Regions from separate parts of the Azoarcus sp. DD4 genome, predicted to be linked through region 2. Evidence: riboswitches for the same ligand, from Rfam matches in the RefSeq annotation. Region 2 holds a riboswitch; the other holds the start of a gene.
The links. A riboswitch is a leader RNA that binds a small molecule or an ion and turns the genes downstream of it on or off. The one in region 2 is predicted to bind S-adenosylhomocysteine.
Positions count from the first base shown of each region.

Region 1: linked by a shared signal. The riboswitch ahead of metH (methionine synthase) and the one ahead of ahcY (adenosylhomocysteinase) in region 2 are both predicted to bind S-adenosylhomocysteine.

Region 1 is NZ_CP022958.1:4,921,182-4,936,463, reverse strand. It holds gene CJ010_RS22840 (TorF family putative porin) at 1-472, opposite strand, end outside; gene CJ010_RS22835 (accessory factor UbiK family protein) at 765-1,016, shown strand; partial or broken gene CJ010_RS22830 (YifB family Mg chelatase-like AAA ATPase) at 1,107-2,451, shown strand; gene CJ010_RS22825 (multidrug effflux MFS transporter) at 2,509-3,723, shown strand; gene CJ010_RS22820 (ABC transporter ATP-binding protein) at 4,102-4,836, opposite strand; gene CJ010_RS22815 (ABC transporter ATP-binding protein) at 4,826-5,599, opposite strand; gene CJ010_RS22810 (ABC transporter ATP-binding protein) at 5,596-6,693, opposite strand; gene CJ010_RS22805 (branched-chain amino acid ABC transporter permease) at 6,706-7,638, opposite strand; gene CJ010_RS22800 (branched-chain amino acid ABC transporter substrate-binding protein) at 7,756-8,871, opposite strand; gene CJ010_RS22795 (branched-chain amino acid ABC transporter substrate-binding protein) at 9,235-10,359, opposite strand; gene bamE (outer membrane protein assembly factor BamE) at 10,473-10,961, shown strand; gene CJ010_RS22785 (outer membrane protein assembly factor BamE) at 10,963-11,598, shown strand; S-adenosyl-L-homocysteine riboswitch at 11,651-11,719, shown strand; gene metH (methionine synthase) at 11,805-15,282, shown strand, end outside.
Region 2 is NZ_CP022958.1:788,057-803,338, forward strand. It holds gene metF (methylenetetrahydrofolate reductase [NAD(P)H]) at 1-72, opposite strand, end outside; gene CJ010_RS03835 (TlyA family RNA methyltransferase) at 59-886, opposite strand; gene ahcY (adenosylhomocysteinase) at 942-2,351, opposite strand; S-adenosyl-L-homocysteine riboswitch at 2,427-2,490, opposite strand; gene CJ010_RS03845 (hypothetical protein) at 2,624-3,190, shown strand; gene metK (methionine adenosyltransferase) at 3,244-4,410, opposite strand; gene CJ010_RS03855 (lysophospholipid acyltransferase family protein) at 4,650-5,513, shown strand; gene CJ010_RS03860 (lysophospholipid acyltransferase family protein) at 5,510-6,382, shown strand; gene CJ010_RS03865 (hypothetical protein) at 6,376-6,678, opposite strand; gene dapF (diaminopimelate epimerase) at 6,855-7,688, shown strand; gene CJ010_RS03875 (DUF484 family protein) at 7,741-8,394, shown strand; gene xerC (tyrosine recombinase XerC) at 8,391-9,284, shown strand; gene CJ010_RS03885 (hypothetical protein) at 9,432-9,935, shown strand; gene CJ010_RS03890 (class I SAM-dependent rRNA methyltransferase) at 10,013-11,203, shown strand; gene CJ010_RS03895 (NF038132 family protein) at 11,323-12,132, opposite strand; gene CJ010_RS03900 (hypothetical protein) at 12,327-12,716, opposite strand; gene CJ010_RS03905 (hypothetical protein) at 12,716-12,946, opposite strand; gene ruvB (Holliday junction branch migration DNA helicase RuvB) at 12,953-14,011, opposite strand; gene ruvA (Holliday junction branch migration protein RuvA) at 14,067-14,666, opposite strand; gene CJ010_RS03920 (AzlC family ABC transporter permease) at 14,849-15,282, shown strand, end outside.

The sequences.
Region 1 (15,282 bases), 1.3 Mb from region 2:
TGGTGAAGGCGTGGGAGTACTTGAAGGACAGGAATTTCCAGGAGAAGCCGACATAGCCCTCGAGCGTGTTCGGGTTCTTCAGGCCGATGGTCGAGCGCCAGCCGGAATCGAATTCGCCCGGGTAGACGTACTGGAGCAGGCCCACGTCGATGCCGAAGTCGCCGAAGCTGTGCTTGTAACCGGCGTAGACGTCCAGTTCCAGGCTGTTGCCCGAGTTTTCATCGGTGCCGCGCTCGAGGTCGCTCAGCCAGGAGACGTTCGAGCCCCACACGCCGACATAGAGGCCGCTGTCGTGTGCATAGTCGAAGCCGCCCTGGAGGGCAGGCTTTTCGTCGGTCTGGCTGATGCCGCGGTAGGCATAGTCGGACACGAGGCCGACGTTGGCCACGATCGGGCTGGTCTCCTCCGCGTGGGCGGAACCCACGAACGGCAGCACGGCGACGAGGGCGGTAGCGAGGATGCTCTTGCGCATAGATATCTCCTGGTACGCATGGTGTTTTGGCAGCGCATCCAATGCATGGTCCGTGCCAGCTTCCCGAAAGCCGCACGGTTGCTGGGCGTGCGGGGAGGGCGCGTCACCGTTCCGGGGTTGCCGCGGTGATTTTCCAGGCAGATGAATGGCATGCACCATTTTCAGGCACTAAATTGGTGCATTTTTTTGTCGGGTAAGCACCAAAGGAAGCCACTGCACCAAGCTGGGCGGCTGCGCCCGGCCCGCATGGTAAAATTCCCGCCATTCCCTGCATCCAAAAGCAATTGCGGCCATGACGACTCCACGCTTCCTCGATGAAATCGGGGCGAAACTCTCCGAACTCGCCGCCAACAGTCCGGCGCGCGATATCGAAAAGAACATACGCGCCGTGCTGGGCAGTGCCTTCAGCCGCCTCGACCTGGTGACGCGGGAGGAATTCGAGGTGCAGCGCGAGATCCTCGCCCAGGCCCGACAGCGTCTCGTCGAGCTCGAAGCACGCGTCGCCGCACTCGAAGCCGACCGCGGCAAGCGCGACGAGGCCTGATGCTACGGGCTTCGGCCCGCCAGCTGCAATATCTTTTTGGCATATTCAGGATCTCCGTTACACTCGCCGGCTTTCCGGCCCGGAGATCCCATGTCGCTCGCCTTGGTTCGCGCCCGTGCGCTCGATGGACTGAACGCGCCCGAGGTGACGGTCGAGGTTCATCTGGCCAACGGCCTGCCGGCCTTCAATCTGGTCGGCCTGCCCGATACCGAGGTGCGCGAGGCGCGTGACCGCGTGCGCGCCGCCATCGTCACCTCCCAGTTCGAATTCCCGCAGCGCCGTATCACCGTCAATCTCGCGCCGGCGGATCTGCCCAAGGAGGGCGGCCGCTTCGACCTGCCGATCGCCATCGGCATCCTCGCCGCGTCCGGCCAGATCGATGCCGCCGATCTCGCCGGCTGCGAATTCTGCGGCGAACTCTCGCTCAACGGCGGGCTGCGCGCGGTGCGCGGCGTGCTGGCGGCAGCGCTGGCTGCGGCGCGTGCCGGCCATGCGCTCGTCCTGCCGCGGGCGAATGCCGACGAGGCTGCGCTGGCGCCGGGCGCTGGAGGTGGCGGCCGCGGGTGGGCACTCGCTGCTGATGTTCGGGCCACCCGGCACCGGCAAGTCGATGCTGGCGCAGCGCCTGCCCGGCCTGCTGCCGGCGATGAGTGAAACCGAGGCGCTGGAAAGCGCGGCCATCCACTCGCTGGAGGGTGGCTTCGACGCCAGTCGCTGGGGCCGGCGGCCGTTCCGCGCACCCCACCATTCGGCATCCGCCGCGGCGCTGGTCGGCGGCGGCGCCAATCCGCGTCCCGGTGAAATCTCGATGGCCCACCACGGCGTGCTGTTCCTCGACGAGCTGCCGGAGTTCGAACGCCGCGTGCTGGAGGCGCTGCGCGAACCGCTGGAAACCGGTTCGGTGACGGTGGCGCGCGCCCGGCGGCGGGTGGAGTTTCCTGCCCGTTTCCAGCTCGTTGCCGCGATGAATCCCTGTCCCTGCGGCTACCACGGCCACCCGCACAAGGCCTGCCGCTGCAGTCCGGAGCAGTTGGCGCGCTACCGTGCCCGTCTGTCCGGCCCGCTGCTCGATCGCGTCGACCTCACTGTCGAGGTGCCGGCGCTGCCGCATGCGGATCTGCTCGGCGCTGAGGCGGGCGAATCGAGCGCGGTGGTGCGGGCGCGGGTCGAAGCCGCACGGGCGATCCAGCTGGCGCGGCAGGGCGTTCCCAATGCGCGGCTGGACCCGGCCCGGGTTGCCACGCTGGCGCAGCCGGACGAGGCGGGTGCCCGCCTGCTCGCGCAGGCGATGGACAGGCTGAATCTCTCGGCGCGGGCGTATCATCGGGTGCTCAGAGTGGCGCGCACGCTGGCCGACCTGGCCGGAGCCGAGCGGCCCGGCGTGGTGCACATCGCGGAAGCGATCCAGTACCGTCGCAGCCTGGACGCGGGCTGACGGGTGCGCCAGGGGCGTGCCGCTTTGCCCCGACGAACCCGACCCTCAACAACAACAATGCCTTCGACTTCTCCCTGGCTGGCGATTATCCTCGCCGCCCTGGCCGCGATCGGCCCGTTCGCGATCGACGCCTACCTGCCGGCCTTTCCTGCCATGGCGGCGGCGCTCGGCGCCACCCAGATCGAGGTGCAGCAGACGCTGACCGCCTACATGAGCACCTTTGCCGTCATGGTGCTGTGGCACGGCGCACTGTCCGACCGCTTCGGCCGCCGTGCGGTACTGATCGCGTCGACGGTCATCTTCTCCGTGGCCTCGGTGCTGTGTGCGCTGGCGCAGTCGATCGAGTGGCTGTGGCTGGGGCGTGCGCTGCAGGGCCTGTGCGGCGGTGCCGGCATGGTGGTGGGGCGGGCCGTGGTGCGCGACGTCTATGATGGCGCCCACGCCCAGCGCTTGATGTCGCGGGTCATGACCATCTTCGCGGTGGCGCCGGCACTGGCGCCCATCGTGGGCGGGGGGCTGCTGGCGCTCGCCGGCTGGCGCTCGATCTTCTTCTTCCTGGCGCTGTTCGGCGCGGCGCTGACCTGGATGTGCTGGCGTTACTTGCCCGAAACCTTGCCGCGCGAGGCACGCCAGCCGCTGCATCCGGTCGGACTCGCCCGGGCCTACGGCAAGGTGCTGACGCACCCCGCCTTCCTGTTGATTGCCGGGGCCGGGGCGCTCAACTTCAACGCCTTCTTCATCTACGTGCTGTCGGCGCCGGTGTTCGTGATGACCCACCTCGGGCTGGGTTACGGCGAGTTCGGCTGGCTCTTCATCCCGACGGTGGGCGGCATGATGCTGGGCTCGGTGCTGTCGGGCAGGATGGCGGGGCGCTGGTCGCCGCGCCGCTGCATCGCGGTGGGCTTTGCCATCATGCTGGCCGCCGCGGCTGCCAACGTGCTGTGCGCTGTGCTGCTGCCGGCCGGTTTGCCGTGGTCGGTGGTACCGCTGCCGCTGTTCACCTTCGGCATGGCGTTGGCGATGCCGGCCTTCTCGCTGCTGGCGCTAAACCACTTCCCCGAGCGGCGGGGCATGGTGTCGAGCTGCCAGAGCTTCGTGCAGGTCGGACTGAATGCGGTGACCGCCGGGTTGATCGCACCGGCGATGTGGGGCAGCGTGCTCGGGCTGGCGACCGGCATGAGCCTGTTCCTGTCGCTGTCGCTGATGACCTTTTTGGCCGCCGGGCCGTCCCAAGGCCAAAAGCGCCCCCCTGGGGGGCAGCGATCCGCGTAGCGGGGAGCGTGGGGGTGCTTCGTTTCGGCCGCCGGGCCGTCCCAAGGCCAAAAGCGCCCCCCTGGGGGGCAGCGATCCGCGTAGCGGGGAGCGTGGGGGTGCTTCGTTTCGGCCGCCGGGCCGTCCCAAGGCCAAAAGCGCCCCCCTGGGGGGCAGCGATCCGCGTAGCGGGGAGCGTGGGGGTTCTTCGTTTTGGCCGCCGGGCCGTCCCAAGGCCAAAAGCGCCCCCCTGGGGGGCAGCGATCCGCGTAGCGGGGAGCGTGGGGGTGCTTCGTTTCGGCCGCCGGGCCGTCCCAAGGCCAAAAGCACCCCCCTGGGGGGCGGCGATCCGCGTAGCGGGGAGCGTGGGGGTTTTTCCCTCGCCAGTGTGCGGCGCGATCAGGCCGCTTCGCCGAGGTAGGCGGCGCGCACCTTGGTGTTGGCGAGCAGCTCGTTGCCGCTGCCGGTCAGCGTGATCTTGCCGGATTCCATCACGTAGCCGCGCTGGGCGAACTCCAGCGCGAGGTTGGCGTTCTGTTCGACCAGCAGGATGGTCACGCCTTCCCGGGCCACCGACTGCACCACCTCGAAGATCTTCTCCACCACCAGCGGCGCCAGCCCCATCGACGGTTCGTCGAGCAGCAGCAGCCGGGGCCGCGACAGCAGGGCGCGGCCGATCGCCACCATCTGCTGCTCGCCGCCGGACAGGGTGCCGGCCACCTGCGGCAGGCGTTCCTTGACCCGCGGCAGCATCGCATAGACCTTTTCGAGGTCGGCCTCGATGCCGTCCTTGTCCTTGCGGGTGTAGGCGCCCATGCGCAGGTTCTCTTCGACAGTCAGCCGGGTGAAGATGCCGCGTCCTTCCGGCACCAGGGCGATGCCGCGGCGCAGGCGCTTGTGTGCCGGTACGGCGTTGAGGCGTTCGCCGGCGTAATGGATGTCGCCGCCCGCCACCGGCAATACGCCGGCCACCGCATTGAGCGTGGTGGTCTTGCCGGCGCCGTTGGCGCCGATCAGGCAGACGAGCTCGCCGGTGTGGAGTTCGAGGTCTATGCCCTTGACCGCCTGGATGCCGCCGTAGGCGATCTGCAGACCCTTCAACTGCAGCAGCGGCGCTGCCGGACTAGTGTGCATGCTTGCCTCCACCGAGGTAGGCGGCGATCACCGCTTCGTTCTTCTGCACTTCGGCGGGTACGTCCTCGGCGATCTTGCGGCCGAAATCGAGTACCGCGACGCGGTCGCACAGGCCCATCACCAGTTTCACGTCGTGCTCGATCAGCAGCACGGTGACGCCGTCGCTGCGGATCTGCTCGATCAGGTGCTTGAGCTGGCCGGTTTCGGTGGCGTTCATGCCGGCGGCCGGTTCGTCCAGCGCCAGCAGCTGCGGTTCGGTGGCGAGCGCGCGGGCGATCTCCAGCCGGCGCTGGTCGCCGTAGGACAGGTTGCGCGACACGGTGTCGGCGAAGCGCTCGATACCGACATAGCGCAGCATCTCGTAGGCGCGCTCGGTGGTCAGGCGTTCCTCCTCGCGGGTGAAACGGTTCTGGGTGAGGATGCCCCACACGCCGGCCTTGGTGCGGATGTGGTGGCCGGCCATGACGTTCTCCAGCGCGGTGAGTTCGCGGAACAGCCGGATGTTCTGGAAGGTACGGGCGATGCCGCGGCCGACCACCTTGTGCGGCTTGCCGGCGGGCAGCTCGCTGCCGTTGAAGACGAACTCGCCGCCGTCCGCGGTGTAGGCGCCGGTCAGCACGTTGAAGAAGGTGGTCTTGCCGGCGCCGTTGGGGCCGATCAGTCCATAGACCTCGCCCTTGCGGATGGTGAGCGACACATCGGTGAGCGCCTGCAGGCCGCCGAAGCGCTTGCCGATGTTGCGGGCGTCGAGCAGCGTGATCATTTGGCGGCTCCGCGGTGCAGGTTCTCCGGGTGGGCGTAGCGGGCGCGCGCCGGGATCATGCCGGCCGGGCGCAGCAGCATCATCAGGATCATCGCCAGCGACAGCAGCAGCATGCGCAGCACTTCCGGGTCGAGCAGCACGTGGCCGAACACCGCCTGCTGCAGCGGCACCGCGATGTGGCGCAGGATCTCCGGCAGCAGCGCGAGCACGAAGGCGCCGATCACCGCGCCCGCGATGTTGCCCATGCCGCCGAACACCACCATCGTCAGCACCGCGATCGATTCCATCAGGCTGAAGCTCTCCGGGCTGACGAAGCCCTGGAAGGCCCCGAACAGGCAGCCGGAGACGCCGCCGAAGGTGGCGCCGAGCGCGAATGCGAGCAGCTTCATGTTGCGGGTATTGATGCCGATCGCCTTGGCGGCGAGTTCGTCGTCGCGCATCGCCGCCCAGGCACGGCCGATGCGCGAGATCTGCAGGCGGCGGATGAAGAGGATGGAGCCGGCGACGCAGGCGAGGAAGAAGTAGTAGTAGAGGAACAGCGAGTTGATCGCGAAGTTTTCGGTCACCTGGATGTTACGCGACAGATCCCAGCCGAACAGCACGACGGGGTCGATCATGTTGATGCCCTGCGGCCCGTTGGTGATGTTGATCGGGTAGTTCAGGTTGAGCATGAAGATGCGCACGATCTCGCCGAAGCCCAGCGTGACGATGGCGAGGTAGTCGCCGCGTAACCTCAGTACAGGAAAGCCCAGCATGATGCCGGCCAGCGCGGCAAAGCCGGCGCCGAGCGGCAGGATCAGCCAGAAGGGCAGGTGGATGTCGAAATGCGGCGAGGCGAGGAAGGCGAAGCTGTAGGCGCCGACCGCGTAGAAGGCGATGTAGCCGAGATCGAGCAGGCCGGCGAAGCCCACCACCAGGTTGAGCCCCAGCGCCAGCATCATGTAGAGCAGCGCGAAGTCGAGGATGCGCACCCAGCTGCGGCCGAACTGCCAGGCGATCAGCGGAGCGGTGATGGCGAGGATGAGGATGAGCCAGCGTGCGGCGGTCGGGTTGCGCTTGCCGAGGTAGGGAATGGCGGCGGCGAGTTCGTTCATCGTGTCAGCTCCTCATGCCCGGTCCGACACGCGTTCGCCCAGCAGCCCGGTCGGCCGGAAGATCAGTACCAGGCCGAGGATGAGGAAGGCGAAGATGTCCTGGTAGGACGAGTTGAGGAAGCCGAAGGTGAGGTGCTCGATGTAGCCGGCGCCGAAGGATTCCACCAGGCCGAGCACGATGCCGCCGAGCATGGCGCCGCCGAGGTTGCCGATGCCGCCCAGCACCGCGGCGGTGAAGGCCTTGAGCCCCGGCATGAAGCCCATGCCGTAGTGGGCGATGCCGTAGTTGCTGGCGTACATCACGCCGGCGACCGCGGCCAGTCCGGCGCCGATCACGAAGGTGAAGGCGATCACGCCGTTGGTGTCGACCCCCATCAGGCTGGCGGTGCGGTGGTTTTCGGCCGTGGCGCGCATCGCGCGGCCGACGCGGGTGCGGTTCACCAGCAGCGTCAGGCCGATCATCAGCAGCGCCGAGACGATCACGATGACGAGCTGCACCGGGGTGACGAACACGCCTTCTATCGGCTGCATCGGCGTGGTCGGGATCAGCTGCGGGAAGGTGTGGTAGTTGCGGCCCCAGATGATCATCGCGATCGTCTGCAGCAGGAAGGACATGCCGATCGCGGTGATCAGCGGCGCCAGCCGGGGTGCGTTGCGCAGCCGGCGGTAGGCCAGGCGTTCCATGGTGAAGCCGATCAGCATCGATACCGGTATCGCCACCATCAGGGCGATGGTCAGCATCGCCACCGGCGACATGCCGGGCGCCACGCCCATCAGGAGCAGCATGGTCTGCAGCGCCGTCATCGCGCCCACCATCAGCACGTCGCCGTGGGCGAAGTTGATGAGGCCGAGAATGCCGTAAACCATGGTGTAGCCGAGTGCGATCAGCGCATAGACGCTGCCGATCACCAGGCCGTTGATCATCTGCTGGATGAGGGTTTCCATCGTGCCCTTGCGCGCGGCGGGAAGCTTTCGGGGGATGCGGTGCTACGGCTTGCGGTGTGCGCCGGCGGCGGCCGGCGCACACCCTGCCGCGGGCGCCAGCGCCCGCGGCGTGCGCGCTTACAGCGGCGCCCAGTCGCCGTTCTTGAACTGGTACATGGTGATCGAGCCTTCCTTCAGGTCGCCCTTGTCGTCGAAGGAGATGTTGCCGATCACGCCCGGGAAGTTGACCTTCTTCAGCTCGGGGAGGTACTTCGCCGGCTCGGCCGAGCCCGCCTTCTGCATCGCGGTGATGATCGCGGTGGCGGCGTCGTAGGCGTAGGGCGAGTAGATCTGCACGTCGGCGTTGTAGCGCTTCTTGTAGCGTTCGCGGAAGTCGGCGCCGCCCGGCATCTTGTCGATCGGCAGGCCGGCCATCGAGCAGTAGGTGTTGGCGTTGATCGCGTCGCCGGCGAGCTTGATCATCTCGGGACTGCAGCCGCCGTCGCCGGTGAGGAATTTGGCCGAAATGCCCAGCTGCTTGATCTGGCGCAGCATCGGGCCGGCCTGGGCGTCCATGCCGCCGAAGAAGATCACGTCCGGGTTGGTGGCGCGGATCTTGGTGAGGATGGCGTTGAAGTCGGTGGCCTTGTCGGTGGTGAATTCGCGCGCCACGATCTGCGCGCCGGAGGACTTGGCGCCCTTTTCGGTCTCGTCGGCGAGCCCCTGGCCGTAGGCGGTGCGGTCGTCGATGATGGCGATCTTCTTCGCGCCCAGGTTGGTGGCAGCGAACTTGCCCAGCACCGAACCCTGCTGCACGTCGTTGGCGATGGTGCGGAACACGCCCTTGTAGCCCTGCTGGGTCAGCTTGGGATTGGTCGAGGCGGGCGTCACCTGGGCGATGCCGGCCTGGTCGTAGATGCGCGAGGCCGGGATCGAGGTGCCGGAGTTCAGGTGGCCGACCACCGCCTTGACGCCGGCGTCCACCAGGCGCTGGGCCACGGTGGTGCCGGTGCGCGGGTCGGCCTGGTCGTCTTCGCCCAGCAGCTCGAGCTTGACCTTCTTGCCGGCGATGGTGACGCCCTTGGCGTTGGCTTCCTCGATGGCGAGACGGGCGCCGTTTTCCAGGTCCTTGCCGAGGTGGGCGATGGTGCCGGTCAGCGGCGCAACCGCGCCGATCTTGACGACTTGTTCCTGGGCTTGGGCGGCGCTGATGCCGAGACCGATGATGGCGACTGCTACGACGGTTTTCTTCATACCTGATCCTCCAGCGAAACTGACTAAGGGTGTTTCGTGTTGTTGTTCCCGCCCCGCGGCCGCGCGTGTGCGGCGGGGCGGTCGGTACTGCCCGCGAGTCCGCTTTCCGCAGCGCCGGCCGACGTGTGCGGCGGGCTGCGCGAAAGTGGCGGTATTGTGCCCAAAAAACGGCGTCCGGCGGATTCCGCGAGCGTGCCGTCGCAGCGGGCGATCTTCGGCTGCCGTCTGCCGCAGGAAACATGCCAGAGGGCATGGTGCGCGCCGCCCGCCCGCCGGCGCACGCTCAGGCGGTGCCCGGCTCGCGCTTCCGCACAGCGGGTGGGCGTGTCGCACCGGGCCGGTGCGTGCGCCCCGGCAGCCGGATCAGTCGGCCAAGGTCCACTTGCCGTCGTGGAAGCGGTGCATGCTGACGCCGCCGTTGCGGATGTCGCCCTGCTGGTCGAAGGCGATCTCGCCGGTCACGCCCTTGAAGCTCACTTTCCGCAGTGCCGGCAGGTACTTGGCCGGCTCGCTGGAATCGGCCGCCTTCATCGCCTCGATCAGCGCGGTGGCGGCGTCGTAGCTGTAGGGCGCGTAGAGCAGCACGTCGGCCTTGTAGTGTTGCTTGAAGCGGGTGAGGAAATCGGCGCCGCCCGGCATCTTCGCCGGCGGCAGGCTGGCCTGCGAGCAATACACCTTGTCGCTCATGGCGTTGCCGGCCAGCTTGATCATCTCGCCGGTGCAAACACCGTCGCCGCCGAGGTAGGTGGCAGTGCTGCCGAGCTGGCGCAACTGGCGCAGCATCGGCGCGGCCTGGGCGTCCATGCCGCCGTAGAACACCGCGTCCGGCGCCTTGGCCTTGATCTTGGTGAGAATGGCGAGGAAGTCGGTGGATTTGTCGGTGGTGAATTCGCGCCCCACCACCTGTATGCCGCGCTGCTTGGCCGCATCGGCAAAGGCGTCGGCCAGGCCCTGGCCGTAGGCGGTACGGTCGTCGATGATCGCCACCTTGGCGGCTTTCAGCGTGTCGGCGGCGTACTTCGCCATCGCCTCGCCCTGCTGCAGGTCGTTGGCGATCACGCGGAAGGTCACCTTGTAGCCCTGGCGGGTGAGCTTGGGGCTGGTGGAGGAGGGCGTCACCACCGGCACGCCGGCCTGCTCGTACACCCGCGACGCCGGGATGGACGCGCCCGAGGTCACGTGGCCGACCACGCCTTTCACGCCGAGGTCGGTCAGCCGCTGCGCCACCGTGGTGGCGGTGCGCGGGTCGCCCTGGTCGTCCTCGCTCACCAGCTCGAATTTCACCTTCTGCCCGCCCAGGCTGACGCCCTTGGCGTTGGCGTCGTCGATGGCCAGCCTGGCGCCCATTTCGCCGTCCTTGCCGAAGTGGGCGATCGGGCCGGTGAGCGGTCCGGCGTGGCCTATCTTCACCACGGTCTGGGCAAGGGCGGCGCCGCTGCCGGCAAGGGCGAGGCTGGCGGCCAACAGGTATGCAACGGGCGTTTTCATGAGCGGTTCTCCGGTGCGTTGCAGATTGTCACCCGGCGCGATTGCGTTCCGCGCCGGGAACGGGGATTCTAGCCCGCGCCCGGTGCCGTAATCGCCGGAAGGGAGATGCTTCGATGAGACGCCTGCTGACGCTGCTCTGTTCCTTGCTCGCCGCCGTCGGTCTGCCGGCCTGCGACTACTTCAATGCGCGCGAACTCCGGCCGGGCGTGTCGACCGCGCTCGAAGTGCGCGACCGCTACGGCCCGCCGCAGATGGAATGGCACAACGACGACGGTTCCGTCACCTGGGAATACTCGCGCCAGCCGCAGGGCGCCGAGTGCTACATGATCACCATCGGCCCCGACCAGATCCTGCGCACGCTCGACCAGGTGTTGAACGAAGCCACTTTTGCCCGCGTCCAACCGGGCATGAGCGGAGACGAGGTGCGCCGCCTGCTCGGCAAGCCGGCCGCCAGCCAGTTCTTCCAGCTCAAGCAGGAAACGGTATGGGAATGGCTGATCGATCGCGGTTCCTCGGTCACCGAGCCAACCTATTTCACCGTGAGCTTCAACACCGATGGCCGCGTCACCGGCACCGGCCGCTATACCCGCATGCGAGGATGAGATGTCCAATCCGCAAGTCACCAGCGCCGTCCTGCGCCGCCTCGGCAGCGCCCTGCTGATCGCGTCCGCCCTGCTGCTGGGCGGTTGCGCCGCGTTCGCACCGCCGCGGCCCTACACCACCGAAGCCGAGGCGCTGGCCGACCGCGGCGAGCCGACCCGGCGCTGGGACAACGGCGACGGCACGACCACGCTGGAGTATGCCACCCAGCCCTACGGCGACACCTGCATCATGGTGCAGGTGGACGCCGGCGGCATCGTGCTGCGGCAGTGGGACGCGCTGGACTACAAGAACCTCGCCACGGTACAGAAGGGCATGAGCAAGGACGAAATCTCGCGTCTGCTCGGCGAACACCGTTCCGAGCAGACCTTCCGCCTGTCGGGCGAAGAGGTGTGGGACTGGAACGTCTACAACGACGGCCCCGGCATCGCCACCCTGTTCAACGTGCACTTCAAGGAAGACAAGGTGGTCCGCACCAGCCGCAGCTACGTGCACTACCCCGACAGCACCCTGTTCCCGCCCTGGGGCATGTATCCCTACGGCTACTACCCTTACGGCTATCCCTATTACCCGCCGCGGCTGCGGCCGGTGCCCCTGCGGCCCTGGCCGCGGCGGCTGCCGCCGGCGCCGTGGAACTAGCGGTATGGCCGCCACGCTGGCAAGCGTCTTTACGAGCCGTTAGAATGCCGCACCTGCCGAGGAGCGCTGCGACCCGACCAACGGGCCAGGCTCGGCAACCGAACAACGGCGCTCGCAAACCACCAGCCGGGTTTGCCGCGCCGTTTGCTTTTGCGTCCGCTACCCGCTGTGCATGAACCGTAACATCAGGCACCCGAGGTAGAACGATGCAAGCCGACCGCTCCGAAGAACTCCGCCAGCAACTCGCCCAGCGCATCCTCATCCTGGACGGCGCGATGGGCACCATGATCCAGCAGTACAAGCTGGGCGAAGCGGACTACCGCGGCACGCGCTTCCTCGAACACCCCAAGGATCTCAAGGGCAACAACGACCTGCTGGTGCTGACGCGCCCGGACGTGGTCGGCGAGATCCATCGCGCCTACCTCGAGGCCGGCGCCGACATCATCGAGACCTGCTCCTTCAACGCCACCCGCGTGTCGCAGGCGGAGTACGGGCTGGAAGCGGTCGCCTACGAACTCAACGTCGCCAGCGCCCGTCTGGTGCGCACCCTCTGCGACGAATACACCGCGCAGAACCCGGCCAAGCCGCGCTACTGTGCCGGCGTGCTGGGGCCGACTTCGCGCACGCTGTCGATCAGCCCGGACGTGAACGACCCCGGCTACCGCAACATCGAATTCGACGCGCTGGTCGACGACTACTACGACTCCGCCCGTGGCCTGATGGAAGGCGGCGCCGATCTGCTGCTGATCGAGACCATCTTCGACACGCTCAATGCCAAGGCTGCGGTGTTCGCGGTTGAGAAGCTGTTCGACGAGTGTGAGAAAAGCGGTGGCCACCGCCTGCCGGTGATGATCTCCGGCACCATCACCGACGCTTCCGGCCGCACGCTCTCGGGCCAGACCGCCGAAGCCTTCTGGAACTCGCTCGCGCATGCGCGGCCGATCTCCTTCGGCCTCAACTGCGCGCTCGGCGCCAAGGAGCTGCGCGCCTACGTCGAAGACCTCGCCAACGTCTGCGACACCCATGTTTCCGCCCACCCCAATGCCGGCCTGCCCAATCCGCTGGCGCCCACCGGTTACGACGAAACGCCGGAGCAACTGGCCGAGGCGGTGGTCGAATGGGCGCAGTCCGGCCTGGTGAACATCCTCGGCGGCTGCTGCGGCACCACCCCGGCCCACATCGCCGCGATCGCGCAGGCGGTGGCGAGCGTGCCGCCGCGCCGGGTGCCGGAAGTCGAGAAGAAGCTGCGTCTGTCGGGCCTGGAACCCTTCAACGTCGGCGCCGACAGCCTGTTCGTCAATGTGGGCGAGCGCACCAACGTCACCGGCTCCAAGGCCTTCGCCCGCATGATCCTCGAAGGCCGCTTCGACGATGCGCTGGCCGTCGCCCGTCAGCAGGTGGAAAACGGTGCCCAGGTCATCGACATCAACATGGACGAGGCGATGCTGGATTCGAAGGCGGCGATGGAGCGCTTCTGCAAGCTCATCGCTTCCGAGCCGGACATCTCGCGCGTGCCCATCATGCTCGATTCCTCCAAGTGGGAGATCATCGAGACCGGCCTCAAGTGCATCCAGGGCAAGGGCATCGTCAATTCGATCTCGATGAAGGAAGGCGAGGAGATCTTCCTGCGCCAGGCGCGGCTCGCCCGCCGCTACGGCGCCGCGGTGATCGTGATGGCCTTCGACGAGAAGGGCCAGGCCGACACCTACGCGCGCAAGATCGAGATCTGCGAACGCGCCTACACGCTGCTGGTGGGCATCGGCTTTCCGCCCGAAGACATCATCTTCGACCCCAACATCTTCGCCATCGCCACCGGCATCGAAGAACACGACAACTACGCGGTCGATTTCATCCAGAGCGTGGCCTGGATCAAGGCCAATCTGCCCTACGCCAAGACCTCGGGCGGCGTCTCCAACGTCAGCTTCAGCTTCCGCGGCAACGAGCCGGTGCGCGAGGCCATCCACACCGTCTTCCTGTACCACGCGATCAAGGCCGGGCTGACCATGGGCATCGTCAATGCCGGCCAGCTCGGCGTGTATGACGACCTCGACCCGGTGCTGCGCGAGAAGGTGGAAGACGTCGTCCTCAACCGCAAGCCGGGCGCGGGCGAAGCGCTGGTGGAACTGGCCCAGACGGTGAAGGAAGGCAAGGCCAAGGACACCGGCCCCGACCTCGCCTGGCGCGAATGGACGGTGGAAGAGCGCCTCAAGCACGCGCTGGTGAAGGGCATCACCGAGTTCGTCGTCGCCGACACCGAGGAAGTGCGCGCCCGGCTGGAGGCCGAAGGCAAGCCGCCGCTGGCGGTGATCGAAGGCCCGCTGATGGCCGGCATGGACGTGGTCGGCGACCTTTTCGGCGCCGGCAAGATGTTCCTGCCGCAGGTGGTGAAGTCCGCCCGCGTCATGAAGCAGGCGGTCGCCCACCTCATCCCCTACATCGAGGCCGAAAAGCTGCGCACCGGCGCCACCAGCAAGGGCCGTATCGTCATCGCCACGGTCAAGGGCGATGTGCACGACATCGGCAAGAACATCGTCGGCGTGGTGCTGGGCTGCAACGGCTACGAGGTGATCGACCTCGGCGTCATGGTGCCCACCGACAAGATCCTCAACGCCGCGCGCGAGCACGGCGCCCAGGCCATCGGGCTGTCCGGCCTCATCACGCCGTCGCTGGAAGAGATGAGCCACGTCGCCGCCGAGATGCAGCGCCAGGGCTTCGACGTGCCCTTGCTGATCGGCGGCGCCACCACCAGCCGCGCCCACACCGCGATCAAGATCGCGCCGCACTACAGCCAGCCGGTGGTCTACGTGCCGGACGCTTCCCGCGCGGTCGGCGTGGTTACCGCCCTGCTGTCGGAAGGCGGCGCCGATGCGTTCCGCGCTCAGCTCGCCGCCGACTACGACAAGATCCGCGCCCAGCACGCCAACAAGAAGGGCGTGCAACTGGTGAGCCTGGAAGCCGCGCGCGCCAATGCCTACGACCCGCTGTCGGTGGAAGGCTACGCGCCGGTCGAACCCAACACCCTGGGGGTGATGGCGCTCGACGTCGATCTCGACGAACTGCGCGACTACATCGACTGGGGCCCCTTCTTCCAGACCTGGGACCTGGCCGGCAGCTTCCCGAAGATTCTCGACGACGAGGTGGTCGGCGAGACCGCGCGCAACGTCTATCAGGACGCGCAGAACATGCTCGAAGACCTGATCGCCGGCGAATGGGTGCAGGCCAAGGCGGTGTTCGGCCTCTTCCCCGCCAACAGCGTGGGCGACGACATCGAGTTCTACGCCGACGAGTCGCGCAGCGAAACCATGATGAGCTGGCACGGCCTGCGCCAGCAGCACGAACGCCCCGCCGGCAAGCCGCACTGGTGTCTGGCCGACTTCGTCGCGCCCAAGGCCAGTGGCGTGCGCGACTGGTGCGGCGCCTTCGCCGTCACCGCCGGCCTCGGCATCGAGCACAAGCTCGCCGAGTTCGAGGCCGCCCACGACGACTACCACGCCATCATGCTCAAGAGCCTGGCCGACCGCCTCGCCGAAGCCACCGCCGAGTGGCTGCACGAGCGCGTGCGCAAGGAATACTGGGGCTACGCCGCCGACGAGGCGCTGGGCAACGAAGCGCTCATCAAGGAACAATACAAGGGCATCCGCCCCGCGCCCGGCTACCCCGCCTGCCCGGACCACACCGTGAAGG
Region 2 (15,282 bases):
CGCGCGCAGCTTCTCTGCGCCCTCGGCCGTCTGCGGCGGGAAGAATTCGATGGAAAGTTCAGTCTTGTGCATGTCGCATCCAGATGAAGAATTCGCGGTTGCCGTCGGTGCCGGTGATGGGCGAGTCGTACCAGCCGAGCACCTCCAGCCCGGCAGCCGCGGCGGCCGTGCGCAGCTTGCGCTCGACTTCCGCATACAGCGAGGCGTCGCGCACGATGCCGCCCTTGGAAAGCCCCTGCGGGCCGACCTCGAACTGCGGTTTGACCAGCGCGAGGATGTCGCCCTCCGCCGCCAGCAGTGCCGGCCACTGCGGCAGCAGCAGCGTCAGCGAGATGAAGCTGGCGTCGCAGACGATGAGGCCGAAGCCGCCCGGCGGGCAGTGCCCGGCCAGATCCGCCGCGGTCAGATGACGCGCGTTGACGCCTTCCAGCGTGATGCAGCGCGGCTCGCCGGCCAGCCGCGGATGCAGCTGGCCGTGGCCGACCTCGACCCCGACCACCTTGGCGGCGCCGGCCTGCAGCAGGCAATCGGTGAAACCGCCGGTGGATTGGCCGACGTCGAGGCAGACGCGCCCCGCCGGGTCCAGCCCGCTCGCCGCGAGCGCGCCGGCGAGCTTGAGCCCGCCGCGTGACACGAAACGGTCGGCCTCGTCCGGCGTCACCGCCAGCACGGCCGATTCAGGCAGCTCCTGCGCCGGCTTGGTCACCGCCACGCCGTCGGCGCTGACGCGGCCGGCCTCGATCAGCACCCGCGCCGCGGTGCGCGAGGGCGCCAGGCCTTGTTGCACCAGCAGCTGGTCGGCGCGCGGCAGGCCGCGCGCGACCGCTGCGGGCGCGACTGACCGCTCCGCGGCGGGACGGCTGTTGCGACGGTGGAAGGATTTCATCGCGCGTGCCCCTCAGGCAGATAGCGGACGACCCGCAGGCCACCCGCCGCCGCGATCAGTAGCGGTAGTGGTTGGGCTTGTACGGGCCTTCGACCGGCACGCCGATGTAGTCGGCCTGGGTCTGGCTCAGCACGGTGAGCTTGGCGCCGATTTTCTTCAGGTGCAGGCGGGCGACCATCTCGTCGAGTTGCTTGGGCAGCACGTACACGCCGACCGGGTATTCGCCGGTCTTGGTGTAGAGCTCGATCTGCGCCAGGGTCTGGTTGGCGAAGGAGTTGCTCATCACGAAGCTCGGGTGACCGGTGGCGCAACCCAGGTTTACCAGGCGGCCTTCGGCCAGCAGGATGATGCGCTTGCCGTCCGGGAAGATGATGTGGTCGACCTGAGGCTTGATGTTCTCCCACTCGTACTGGCGCAGGCTGGCGACTTCGATCTCGGAGTCGAAGTGGCCGATGTTGCAGACGATGGCGTTGTTCTTCATCGCTTTCATGTGATCGTGGCTGATCACGCCGACGTTGCCGGTGGTGGTGACGAAGATGTCGCCCATGGCGGCAGCCTCTTCCATGGTGACCACGCGGAAGCCTTCCATCGCCGCCTGCAGCGCGCAGATCGGGTCGATCTCGGTGACCCACACGGTAGCGCCGAGGCCGCGCAGCGACTGGGCGCAGCCCTTGCCCACGTCGCCGTAGCCCAGCACCACGCCGATCTTGCCGGCGATCATCACGTCGGTGGCGCGCTTGATGCCGTCCACCAGCGATTCGCGGCAGCCGTAGAGGTTGTCGAACTTGGACTTGGTGACCGAGTCGTTGACGTTGATCGCGGGGAACTTGAGTTCGCCCTTGGCGTGCATCTGGTACAGGCGGTGTACCCCGGTGGTGGTCTCTTCGGTGACACCCTTGATCTGCGCGAGGCGGGTGGAATACCAGGTCGGGTCGGTTGCGAGCTTGGCCTTGATGCTGGCGAACAGCACGGTCGCTTCCTCGCTGTCCGGCTTGTCCAGCACCGAGATGTCCTTCTCGGCGCGGGCGCCCAGGTGCAGCAGCAGGGTGGCGTCGCCGCCGTCGTCCAGGATCATGTTGCTGTAGCCGCCGTCCGGCCACTCGAAGATGCGATGGGTGTAGTCCCAGTAGTCGGTGAGCGACTCGCCCTTGACCGCGAACACCGGGATGCCGTCCTTGGCGATGGCGGCGGCGGCGTGGTCCTGGGTGGAGAAGATGTTGCACGAGGCCCAGCGCACTTCGGCGCCGAGCGCGGTCAGCGTCTCGATCAGCACCGCAGTCTGGATGGTCATGTGCAGCGAACCGGTGATGCGTGCGCCCTTGAGCGGCTGGCTGGCGGCGTATTCCTCGCGGATCGCCATCAGGCCGGGCATCTCGGTTTCGGCGATGCGGATTTCCTTGCGACCCCAGTCGGCGAGCGACAGGTCGGCAATCACGTAATCCTTGATGTCAGCCACAGTGTTCATGTCATATTCCTTGAACGTGTGGCCGGGAGGGGGTGCTACGGTGAACTCACCTCGTCACCCCGTGCCCGGCACGGGTTAAGGTGAGCGCAGTTCTGGAAAGACCGAGCCTGGGACGAATGTCTCGCAGCGCTCCTCGGTGGTGCTGGATTATAGCCGCAGCGGCGAAGTGCGTCTCGCCTGCGTGAATCAGCGCACGAACAAGGCACGGCAACGGTGGTCAAATGCGCAAACGAGCGATGACCCGCTGCATCGCCGCGAAGGGAGGGCTGGCGATGAGACCGAGAGTTCAGCTTGCAATCCTCACCCTGCTGCTTGCCGGCTGCTCGTCCCTGCTGCCGAAGGGGCAGCAGGAGACGGTGTCGCCGTGGAAGAGTTTCGACGAGGCGAAGGCCGCTTTCGACAGCATCGAACTGGGCAGTTCGGATCGTGATTCGGTGCACAAGCTCGGCTTCGATCCGGGCGTGACGCCCAATGTGCAGATCCTCAACTATTCGCAGATCGCGCATGCGGTCCTGCCCGGCGATCGGCTGATTCCCAATGGCGAGGTGCCGACCGCGATACGCACCTGCGTGCTGGCGCAGGAGCGGTGTATCGGCTACCTGCTCGAGGAGAGCCGCATCAAACGCAATCGCGTCGGCAACTTCTGGGGCGATTTTCTCAACTTCCACCGTGAAACGGTCACCACCGGCTGGCGCTTCAATGCGCTGGTCGTGCTGGTCGACAATCAGGTGGTGTTCAAGCAGTGGTCGGGGCAGCCCGCGATCCGCGAGGTCGGCGTCAGCCGCAATCCGCTCGGGCCCTTCCAGGGGGCCGGCGAGCGGATGTCCACCTTCCAGTAGCAGCATTGCAGGCGGTTGACTTGCCGCCGCCCGCAATGCGGCGGTGCCCCGGCTTAGAGCCCGGCGTCGGTGCGCAGCGCGGCCGCCTTGTCGGTCTGCTCCCAGCTGAACTCCGGTTCGTCGCGGCCGAAGTGGCCGTAGGCGGCGGTCTTCGAGTAGATCGGGCGCAGCAGGTCCAGAGTCTGGATGATGGCCTTGGGGCGCAGGTCGAAATGGGCGCGGATCAGCTCGACGATCTTGTCGTCGGCGATCTTGCCGGTGCCGAAGGTGTTCACCATCAGCGACACCGGCTTGGCCACGCCGATCGCGTAGGCGACCTGCACCTCGCACTTGTCGGCCAGGCCGGCGGCGACCACGTTCTTGGCAACGTAGCGGCCGGCGTAGGCGGCCGAACGGTCGACCTTGGACGGATCCTTGCCGGAGAAGGCCCCGCCGCCGTGGTGGGCTGCGCCGCCGTAGGTGTCGACGATGATCTTGCGTCCGGTGAGGCCGCAGTCGCCATGCGGGCCGCCGATGACGAAGCGGCCGGTCGGGTTGATCAGGTAGCGCACCTCGCCCTGCATCAGCTCCTTGGGCAGCACCGGCTTGATGATTTCCTCGATCACCGCTTCCGAGATCTGCGCGTGCGAAACCTCCGGATTGTGCTGGGTGGACACCACCACCGTGTCGATCGCCACCGGCTTGCCGTCGACGTACCTCACCGTGAGCTGGCTCTTGGCGTCCGGGCGCAGCCAGGGCAGGCGGCCGTCCTTACGCACCTCGGCCTGACGCTGCATGATGCGGTGCGCGTAGTAGATCGGCAGCGGCATCAGGCTGGTGGTTTCGTTGGTGGCGAAGCCGAACATCAGGCCCTGGTCGCCGGCGCCCTGGTCGAGGTCGAGGCCTTCCCCTTCATTGACGCCCTGGGCGATGTCGGACGACTGGCGGTTGATCGCCGCCAGCACTGCGCACGACTTGTAGTCGAAGCCGATGTCGGAGTTGTCGTAGCCGATGCGGCGGACGACGTCCTGGGCGATCTCGCGGTAGTTGGGGTGCGCGGAGGTGGTGATTTCACCCGAGATCACCACCAGGCCGGTGGACACCAAGGTCTCGCAAGCGACGCGGGCCTTAGGATCTTCGGCGAGGATGGCGTCGAGCACGCCGTCGGAAATCTGGTCGGCAACCTTGTCGGGATGGCCTTCGGAGACCGATTCGGAGGTGAAGAGAAACTCGTTTGCCATGTGTGCTGCTCCAAAAACAAAAATCCCCGGTTCTGTGGCGTCGTGGCCAGCTCCGGGGATTTCGGCGAGCAGCCGACGCTTTAGCAGTATTTCTGGGCCGATTCGCAACAGGGTGATCCTGGGAACACGACGACCGCCCTGCAAGTTGTCGAATTAACTCGGCGGCTAAGCGATAATTATAGGCTGCTGTCGCTTCGCGTCAAACGCGGGGTGCAAACCGGATACCAAGCTGCCAAAACGTGTTCGCCACCTATCTCTTCAAACTCCTCGCCCGCCTTCCGCTGTCCTGGCTGCACCGCATCGGCGGCTGGATGGGCTGGCTCGTCTACCTGTGCGCACCCGGATACCGGCGGCGTTTGCGGCACAATCTCGAACTCGCCACCGGCCGCAGCGACCGCCGGTTGCTGCACGCTGCGGTGGCGGAAGCCGGCAAGCAGGCGCTGGAGCTGCCCTGGCTGTGGCTGAGGCCGGTCGAAGAAGTGGTCGCCAAGGTGGTGCGCGTGGAAGGCTGGGAACTGGTCGAGGCCGCGCATCGCGCCGGGGCCGGCATCCTGTTCTTCACGCCGCATCTCGGTTGCTTCGAAATCACCGCGCCGTGCTATGCCGCCCATGCCCCGATCACCGTGCTCTACCGTCCGCCACGCAAGGCGGCATTGCAGCCGCTGATGGAAGCCGGGCGTGCGCGCGGCAGCATGCGCATTGCTCCGGCCGATCTCTCGGGCGTGCGGTCGTTGGTGAAGACCCTGCGCAACCGCGAGGCGGTTGGCATGCTGCCCGATCAGGTGCCGGCCGCCGGCGAGGGCATCTGGGTGCCCTTCTTCGGTCGTCCTGCATGGACGATGACGCTGGGTGCGCGCCTGGCGGAGGTGAAGGGCGTGCATGTGATCTATTGCTGGGCGGAACGCCTGCCGCGCGGCGAAGGCTACGTGTTCCGGATGTTCCCGCCGACCGAGCCGCTTGAAGGCGAACTCGAAGCGCGTTGCGCCACCATCAACCGCGAGATCCAGCGCCTGATCCTGCAGTGCCCGGCGCAATACCTGTGGGGCTATCACCGCTACAAGCGGCCGAAGGGCGGGCGGGCGCCCGAGCAGGCGGCTGCATGAGCAGGCTGGCGATTGCGATCTTCTGGTTGCTGCACTGGCTGCCGCTGTCGGTGCTGGCGCCGCTGGGCGAGGCCTTCGGACTTCTGCTCTACGTCGTCGCGGTGCCGCGCCGGCGGGTGGTGGCGACCAATCTTCGGCTCTGCTTTCCGGAGCTCAGCGTGGCGCAACGTGGCCGTCTGGCGCGCGCGCATTTCCGTGTGGCGGGTCGCAGTTTTCTCGAGCGCGGCCTGGTATGGTGGGCCAGTCGCGAGCGCCTGCGGCGCATCGTCAAGATCGAGGGCGGCGAGCGTCTGCGTGCCCTGCAGGCGGCCGGTAGGCCGGTGATCCTGCTGGCACCCCATTTCGTCGGTCTGGACATGGGCGGCACGCGATTGACCATGGAGGCGGACGTGGTGAGCATCTATGCGCGGCAGAAGAACAAGGTGTTCGATCGCTGGCTTTACCACGGACGCAGTCGCTTTGGCGACCAGTTGCTGCTGTCGCGCCAGGACGGCGTGCGCGGCACGATCAAGGCGATGAAGGCCGGTCGGCCTTTCTACTACCTGCCCGACATGGATTACGGCCGCAAGGACGCGATCTTCGTGCCCTTCTTCGGCGTGCCGGCCGCCACCATCACCGGGCTGTCGCGGCTGTCGCGGCTGGCTGGTGCGGTCGTTCTGCCCTGCGCGACGCGCGTGCTGCCCGGCGGGCAGGGCTACCGGGTGGAAATCGGCGAACCCTGGACGGATTTTCCGAGCGAGGATGTCGAAGCCGATACCGCGCGCATGAATGCCTGGATAGAGGCGACGGTGCGGACCATGCCGGAGCAGTACTACTGGGTGCACCGCCGTTTCAAGACCCGCCCGCCGGGCGAGGCGCGTTTCTACTGAGGAGCGCTGTCGCGCGCGGCGGCATCGCGCCGCGCGAGATGCGCCAGCGCGACCGGAAACGCGGCACTGCCGAGCAGGGCGATGGCGGATACGATGAGTGCGAGGCCGGTGCCAGGCTCGGCCAGGATGGGGTGGATTCCGCCGAAATCGCCCGCTACGAGGGCAATGCCGGCGGCCAGGCACACCAGACCGGGCAGGCCGAGCAGCCAGGCGCTCAGCGGCAGCAGGATGCGGGCGGACCCTTGCGCCGCGGCTGGAGGCGAATCGGTCGGGTGGGGCGTTGGTTCGGTTTTCATCGGCAGGATTTTCGCATGACCATTGCGGTGGACGCTGGACGGCTGCTGCGCGAGAATTCCGCCGGCAAGTGCGCGGCGTCTTGTCCCGCAGGTTTCCGCTCCGCAGCTCCGCGCAATTCCGGCGTCGGCAGACGCCATGTTCGGGCGCACCGCCCATCTTTATCCGGATTCTCCGCATGCGTATCCGTTTCACCAAGATGCACGGCCTCGGCAACGACTTCGTCGTCATCGACGCCACCCGCAATCCGGTCGATCTGACGCCGGAGCGCGTCAAGGCCATTGCCGACCGCCACTTCGGCGTCGGCTGCGACCAGTTGCTGGTGGTCGAGCCCGCGGGACGTGACGACGTCGATTTCCGTTACCGGATCTTCAACGCCGACGGCGGCGAGGTCGAGCAGTGCGGCAACGGCGCACGGTGCTTCGTGCGCTTCGTGCACGAGAAGGCGCTGACCGCGAAGGACCGCATCCGCGTCGAAACCCGCTCCGGCATCATCACCCCCGCGCTGCGCGAGGACGGGCTCGTGACGGTCGATATGGGCGTACCCGGGCTGGATCCGGCCAAGGTGCCCTTCGTGTCGGATTCCGACGCCTATGTGCAGCCGCTGGAAGTGGCGGGCAGCACCGTCGCCATCACCGCAGTGTCGATGGGCAACCCGCATGCGGTGCAGGTGGTCGCCGACGTGGAGTCGGCACCGGTGCTCAGCCAGGGCGCCGCGATCGAGTGCCATCCGCGCTTCCCGGCGCGCGTCAATGCAGGCTTCATGGAGGTGGTCGATGCGCAGCGCGTGCGCTTGCGGGTCTATGAACGGGGTGCAGGCGAAACCCTGGCCTGCGGCACCGGCGCTTGCGCCGCAGTGGTGGCCGGTATCTTGCGCGGCCTGCTGACCTCGCCGGTGCGGGTCGAAACCCGTGGCGGCGAACTCGAGATTGCCTGGGGCGGGCCGGGCACGGCGGTGCTGATGACCGGTCCGGCGGTGACCGTGTTCGAAGGCGAGATCGAACTCGCCTGATTGCTATCGTTTGCGGTCGCGCCCTTGACGCCGGCCGCCTGGAGCCAACTGGATGAATGCCCACGACGTTGCCCGTTATCTGCGCGACAATCCCGATTTTCTCGCCGAGCATGGCGAACTGTTCACCCAACTGACGGTGCCGCATCCGCAGCACGGCGGGCAGGCGATCTCGCTGGCCGAGCGCCAGCTGCACGCCTTGCGCGACAAGATCCGCCAGCTTGAACTGAAGCTCGCCGAACTGATCCGCTTCGGCGAGGAGAACGACGACATCAGCGAGAAGGTGCACCGGCTGTCGGTCGCGCTGCTGGCGGCCGCCAGTTACGACGCGGTGAGGCACGCGCTCTACAGCTGTCTGCAGGAGGATTTCGCCGTGCCGCACGTCGCGCTGCGGCTGTGGGATGCCGCCGGCGCGCGTAGCGAGCCGGAATACGCCGAGGTCAGTGAGGCGGCGCGGCTGTATGCCGCCGAGTTGCGTCATCCGTACTGTGGTGCGCCGGGCACTATCGAGATCGTCGGCTGGTTCGGCGAGGCCGCGCCGCACGTGCGCTCGGTGGCCCTGATGCCGCTGCGGCGCCAGGGCCGGGCCTTCGGCCTGCTTGCCCTCGGTAGCGAGGAAGGCGAGCGCTTCTACCCGGAAATGGGCACCCTGTACCTCGGCCGCATCGCCGAACTGACTGCGGCGGCGCTGCAGGGCGAGCCGGCTTGAATGCCCCCGGCCTGTCGGACCTGCCGACGGCCTATCTCGACTACCTCGCCACTCAGCGGCGCGCTGCGGTGCTGACGCTGGAGAACTACCGGCGCGACCTGCAGCGCCTGGAGCAACTCGCCGCCGGCCGGCCCCTGCTCGAACTCGATCCGCACGATATCCGGCGCTTTGTCGCCCGGCTGCATGGCGAAGGCCTGTCGGGGCGCTCGATCGCGCGGGTGTTGTCGTGCTGGCGCGGCCTGTTCCGCTGGCTGGTGCGTCAGCGCGGGCTGGCGGCCAACCCGGTCGACGGCATCCGTGCGCCGAAGTCGCCGCAGCGCTTGCCGCGAGCCCTGTCGCCCGATCAGGCGCAAGCGCTGCTCGATCCGCCCGCCGAGGGCGCGCTTGAGGTGCGCGACCTGGCGATGTTCGAACTCTTCTATTCGTCCGGTCTGCGGCTGGCCGAACTGGCTGCGCTGGAGGTCGGCGGCGGTCTCGATCCGGCCGAGGGCATGATTACCGTCACCGGCAAACGCGGCAAGACGCGGACTGTGCCGGTCGGCGCCCAGGCCTGGGGCGCCCTGCAAGCCTGGGCCACGGTCCGGGCGGGGATCGCCGGTGCCGACCAGCCGGCGCTGTTCGTGACGCGCACCGGCGATCGCATGAGCCCCGGCGCGATCCGCGATCGCCTCGCCCGCCGCGCGCGTGCGGTCGGTCTCGGCGTGCATGTCCATCCGCACATGCTGCGGCACAGCTTTGCCAGCCACGTCCTGCAGTCCAGCGGCGATCTGCGCGCGGTCCAGGAGATGCTCGGCCACGCCAGCATCCGCAGCACGCAGGTGTATACCCATCTCGATTTCCAGCACCTGGCCAAGGTCTACGACGCCGCACATCCGCGGGCTCGCAAGTAGCCGGCCGTAAGCATTTTCACGGTCCCCACTTTGGGTATCGAGTAGTGTGGGCCTCGACGAGGCTTCGGCTATCCTCGGCGGAAACACTACAACAATCGCTCTGTAGCCCGCAGCGCACCATAGCGCGGGCGGCTACGCAGGATATATATGTCAAACGAATCCGTTCCCCAGGTGGATCCGGTGCTCGAGGGAGGCCATGGATCCGAGGATTCCCAGGCGGATGACAGGCAGCGCGTTCTGAAGCGTGTCGCCCTGCTGCTGGCACGGCACGAGGTTCGTCATCTCAGGCGCTGGTTCGAGGAATTCGACCGCGACATCCTCCTGCCCATCCTGCTTGGTGAAATTGCGCTGCACAACATCGGCTCCACCGAGAACGGCAAGGGCGAGGAGCTGGGCCGGGGCGATGACGCGAATTGTCCGCTCAAGCCCTGTAATGCCTATTCGATTGCGGCGGCGACCGGCCTGCCGCGGGAAACCGTGCGGCGCAAGATCGTGCGCCTGATCGAACTCGGCTGGATCAACAAGCGTCATAACGGCCACCTTTACGTGACTTCGGCGGCGCTGCGCCACTTCGGCGCGGTGCTGAGTTCGCGCGAACTCGCCGACGTGATCGAAACCGCCGACCGCGCCCGCCGCCTGCTCGAATCCTGAGCCCGCGCGCGGCGCCCGGGCTGGCCCGGCCGGAAGCCTGCAGCTAAACTGGGCGCCCACTGTCCGTTTCGATCCCCATGGCACGCCTGTACCTTCATCCCGGCAAGGAGCGTTCGCTCCTGCGCCGCCATCCGTGGATTTTCGCCGGCTCGGTCGACCGCCTGGAGGGTCGCGCCCGCCCGGGCGATACCGTCGATGTACTGGCGGCCGACGGTCGCATGCTCGGTCGCGCGGCCTGGTCGCCGGTGTCGCAGATCCGGGCCCGCATGTGGTGTTTCGATGGCGATACGGTGATAGACCACGCCTTCTTCAAGCGCCGTGTGGCGGCGTCCGTGGCTCGTCGTGGTAGCCATCCGCTGCTGGCCGGGCAGGACGGCGTGCGCTTGATCCACGGTGAATCCGACGGCCTGCCCGGCGTCATCGCCGACCGCTACGGCGAGGTCGTCGTCGTGCAGCTCACCAGCGCCGGCGCCGACAAGTGGCGCGAGGCCATCGTCGCCGGCCTGGTCCAGGCGACCGGCTGCGTCGCGGTGTACGAGCGTTCCGATTCCGACGTCCGCGGGCTGGAAGGCCTGGAGGCGCGAACCGGCTGCGCGCATGGCGAGCTGCCCGCGCAGCTGCAGATCGTCGAACACGGTGTGCGCATGGAGGTCGATGTGGTCGGTGGCCACAAGACGGGTTTCTATCTTGACCAGCGCGACAACCGCAAGCTCACCGGCATGCTGGCGCAGGGCCGGCGGGTACTCAACTGCTTCTGCTACACCGGCGGATTTTCGCTGCAGGCGCTGGCGGGGGGCGCCGAGAGCGTGTTGTCGATTGACTCTTCCGGCCCGGCGCTGGCGACCGCGGCGCGCAATCTCGCGCTCAACCCGCAGCTCGACGCCGGCCGCGCCGACTGGTGGGAAGACGATGTGTTCGAGGCGCTGCGCAGCCTGCGTACCGAGGGCCGCAGTTTCGACCTGATCGTGCTCGATCCGCCCAAGTTCGCGCCCTCGGCCGCGCATGCCGACCGCGCCGCGCGTGCCTACAAGGACATCAACCTGTTCGGCTTCCGGCTGCTGGCGCCGGGTGGCATCCTGATGACCTATTCCTGCTCCGGCGGCATCGGCCTGGAGTTGTTCCAGAAGATCGTCGCCGGCGCGGCCTCGGATGCCGGCGTCGATGCGCGCATCCTGCATCGGCTGTCAGCAGCGCCTGACCATCCGGTCGGCCTTGCGGTGCCGGAGGGCGAGTACCTCAAGGGCCTTGCCGTGCAGATCGGGGATTGACTGCCAGGCCGAAATCCGCAGCCGGTTTGAATGCATCGGGCCAAGCGGGCTGTTCCACCTGCTTGGCCCGAGCTTATGGGACGATGCGCTCCAGGCGCTACTTGGAGCACGCCGTGCGATCAGGTTGCCAAGCGCTGGCGTCGCCAGGTGAGGCCGGCAAGACCGAGGCCCACCAGTGCGAGCGAGGCGGGCTCGGGGATCGGGTTGTCGATCGGTTTGCCGCCAACGGTAATGCCGTCGAATGCGAGCCCCGACTGGTAGCTGTCGTCGCCCCAGTTTGCAACGCCGAACTCGAGGATGTAGTTGCCGCCATTGGCGATGGTGTACTTCGAATTGATCCAGCCGGTGTAACCGCAGCCAACGTCAAAGCATTTGCCGGAATCGCTTCCGAGGGGCGACCAGTACGGATCGCCGCCGATGATGGTCACGACCGGTGGATCGATGTCTGCCTCGATGCCCGGCAGGTCGAAGCCGGGCACTATGTTTCCGGAAGGTGCAGTGCGGGCGGTAAACAGTATGGCGACCTGGGTGAGATCGGGGCTGAGAAGGCGTGCCCAGGCGTAGTCGGTGAAATCGCCGCCGTCGGAAGTAATGTAGTTGAACCAGAAGTCGAGGCTGTCACCCGCGCTGGCAGAGAAGACGCTGCTTCGGAGCAGGGAGCCGTTGGCGCTGCCGATGCCGGGCAGGGCGGTGTCGTCGACGCCGCCATTCGTCGACACCCAACCATAGGCGCCACCCTCGGGCGAGGCGGTCACCACGCCGTCGGCACCCGACGTGCCGTAGCTGCCGGTGCCCGTCCAGCCGTTCGGGATGCCGTCGTCGAACGCCGTGGGCGCCGCGGAGACCATCGTGGAAAAACACAGTGCCATGGCTGCGGCCAGACTAAGGCGTGCGGCCGATGCGGAGGAAAACCAGTTCTTGTGAGACATGAGCAACCCCTTGTTCATCGCTCGTCTGGAAAAGTGGTGACGGGAATCGCGTATAAACGCAATGAATAGGCCCGTTTCTGTTTTCGACAAAAACAACGCGTTGTGATTTTTGCTCGAACGCCGTATTACGAGACTGAAAAAGAATCCGACAAATGCTGCGTAGCAGCTTGCGTTGAGCATATGTTAGCGCGTACTCAATCGCCTGAATGCGGCACAGCGTCACGGTCGGCCTGGTATTGCTGGGTCGCCGGCGGGCGGTAGTCCGGGTTCGGGCTGGGTTCGGCGCGGTTGACGGCGGCGGTGAGCAGGGCGAGCGCGATCAGCAGCACCGCGAAATAGCGGCGCTGTTCGCCGGGGCCGGGCAAGCGGCGGATCTCGCTGTAGTAATGGCGGCGCAGGTAGCCGCCGCCGAGCCAGGCGATGGCGAGCAGGGCGGCGCCGAGCAGGCGCGAGGCGGTGGCGTCGAATTGCCGGCCGATGGCCGGATCCCAGCGGTCGGGCATGAAGAAGCTGGGCGCCTGGGTCAGCAGGAACAGCCCGCCGAACACGCACAGGCTGAACATCAGCACCTGGGCACTGCGCATCAGTCGCCGCCTCCACCGCCGTCGCCACCCCCACCGCTGTCGCTGCAGGCGCCGTCGTGGCCGCCCGGGCCGTCGGTGCAATAGCTGCTGCCGTCGCTGCTGCTTGAACTCGTGCTGCCGCCGTCGTGGTCATGCGAGCGTCGCGCCGGCGAGCGTCCAGCGCGTGCTCGCAGTACCAGGGTTACGACCACCGCAAGGATGATCAGTCCGAGCAGCAGCGCGATCGCCATGCCGGCTTACTGTCCGAAAAGGTCGGTGCCGCCCGGGCGCGGCGGCGCCAGCCCGAAGTGCTGCCAGATCGAATGGGTCGCGATGCGGCCGCGCGGGGTACGCTGCAGATAGCCCTGCTGGATGAGGTAGGGCTCGATGACGTCCTCGATGGTGTCGGTGGATTCGCCGATCGCGGCGGCGAGGTTGTCCAGCCCGACCGGGCCGCCCCCGAATTTTTCCAGCATCGCCGAGAGCATCTTGCGGTCCATCAGGTCCAGGCCGAGGCTGTCGACGTCCAGCATGCGCAGCGCGGCATCCGCCACCGTGCGGGTGATGTCGCCGCCAGCCTTGACCTCGGCGTAGTCGCGCACCCGGCGCAGCAGGCGGTTGGCGATGCGCGGTGTGCCGCGGGCGCGACGGGCGATCTCGAGCGCGCCGTCGTCGTCGATCTCGACATTGAGCAGGCGCGCCGAGCGGCTGACGATGAAGCCGAGCTCGTCCGGGGTGTAGAACTCCAGCCGCGACACGATGCCGAAGCGGTCGCGCAGCGGGTTGGTGAGCATGCCGGCACGGGTGGTGGCGCCGACCAGGGTGAAGGGCGGCAGGTCGAGCTTCACCGAGCGCGCGGCCGGGCCTTCGCCGATCATGATGTCGATCTGGAAGTCTTCCAGCGCCGGGTAGAGGATTTCCTCCACCACCGGCGACAGGCGGTGGATCTCGTCGATGAAGAGGACGTCGTGCGGTTCGAGGTTGGTCAGCAGCGCGGCGAGGTCGCCGGCGCGCTCCAGCACCGGGCCGGAGGTCTGGCGCAGGTTTACCCCCATTTCTGCGGCGACGATGTGCGCCAGCGTGGTCTTGCCCAGGCCGGGCGGGCCGAACAGCAGCACGTGGTCGAGCGCTTCGCTGCGCTTCCTGGCGGCGTGGATGAAGATTTCCAGCTGCTCGCGGATCTTGGCCTGGCCGACGTACTCGGCCAGGCGCTTGGGCCGCAGCGCGCGCTCGACCGCGTCTTCCTGGCGGTCGGCGGGTTGCGGCGAGATCAGGCGTTCGGGCGCGGCGGCGCGGAGTTTGTCGGTTTCGATCATGGCGAGAGTTTAGCCGCTCCGTCGTCCGCTGGGGTGGGCGTCACTGGGGTTTTGTTCAGGCCTTGGACAGCAGCTTCAAGGCCTGGCGGATGCCGTCGGATACGCCGGCGTCCTCGGCCAGCCCCTTCATCGCGCCGAGCGCTTCCTTCTCGTTGTAGCCGAGCGCGAGCAGCGCGTTGAGGATGTCACTCTTCGCGTCCGGCGCGCCGCCGGTAACGGCCGCCAGGCGCGCACCGGCGATCTGCGGCAGCGCCTTGCCGAGCTTGTCGCGCAGTTCCAGCAGCAGGCGCTCGGCGGTCTTCTTGCCGATGCCCGGGATCTTCACCAGCCGGCCGGCCTCCTGCAGCGCCACCGCCTGGGCGAGGTCGGACACCGACAGGCCGGACAGCACCGCCAGCGCGGTGCGTGCGCCGATGCCGGAGACCTTGAGCAACTGGCGGAAGGCGGTGCGCTCCTCGTCGGTGGCGAAGCCGTAGAGGAAGTGGCCGTCCTCGCGGATGGCGAGGTGGGTGTGCAGGCTGACCTGGGTGCCTGTGGCGGGCAGGCCGTAGAAGGTGCTCATCGGCACTTCGAGTTCGTAGCCGACGCCGTGGGCGTCGACCAGGATCTGGGGCGGGTTCTTTTCCAGCAGCAGGCCGGTGATGCGTCCGATCATCGAAAAGTCCAGGCAGGTACGGCGCAGCGGGCGCCGCCGGGTTGGGCGAAGGCCTGCAGTGTACCGGCTGGCCGGGTGGGCCGCGACATGCGTTGCGCCGGCAGTGTGACGGTGGAATGCGGCGAAAGCGTACATGGCGGTGGCGTGACGGCCTGCTAAGCTCCGGGTTTTTGCGCCTCCAGATGAATTCTGCATTTCGCCGCGGCGCCCGCGAAGGGCTGCGCGACTTCATGCCGATGTCGGTCGGGCTGCTGCCCTGGGCCATGGTCAGCGGCATTGCCATGGTGTCGACCGGCATGTCGCCGCTGCAGGCGATGGGCATGAACCTCATCGTCTATGCCGGTACCGCCCAGCTTGGCACCCTGCCGCTGCTCGCCGCCGGCGCGCCGCTGTGGCTGATCGTGCTCACCGCGCTGGCGCTCAATCTGCGCTTCGTCATTTTCAGCGCGGCGATCGCGCCGGCTTTCCACGACTACCCGTTGGCGCGCCGGCTGGCGTCGAGCTATCTGCTGGTCGACGGCGTGTTCGCGATGTGCGCCGAGCGCATGGTGAAGGCGGACGATCCGCACTGGCGCTGGGGCTATTACCTCGCGCCCTCGCTGTGGGTGTGGGTGCT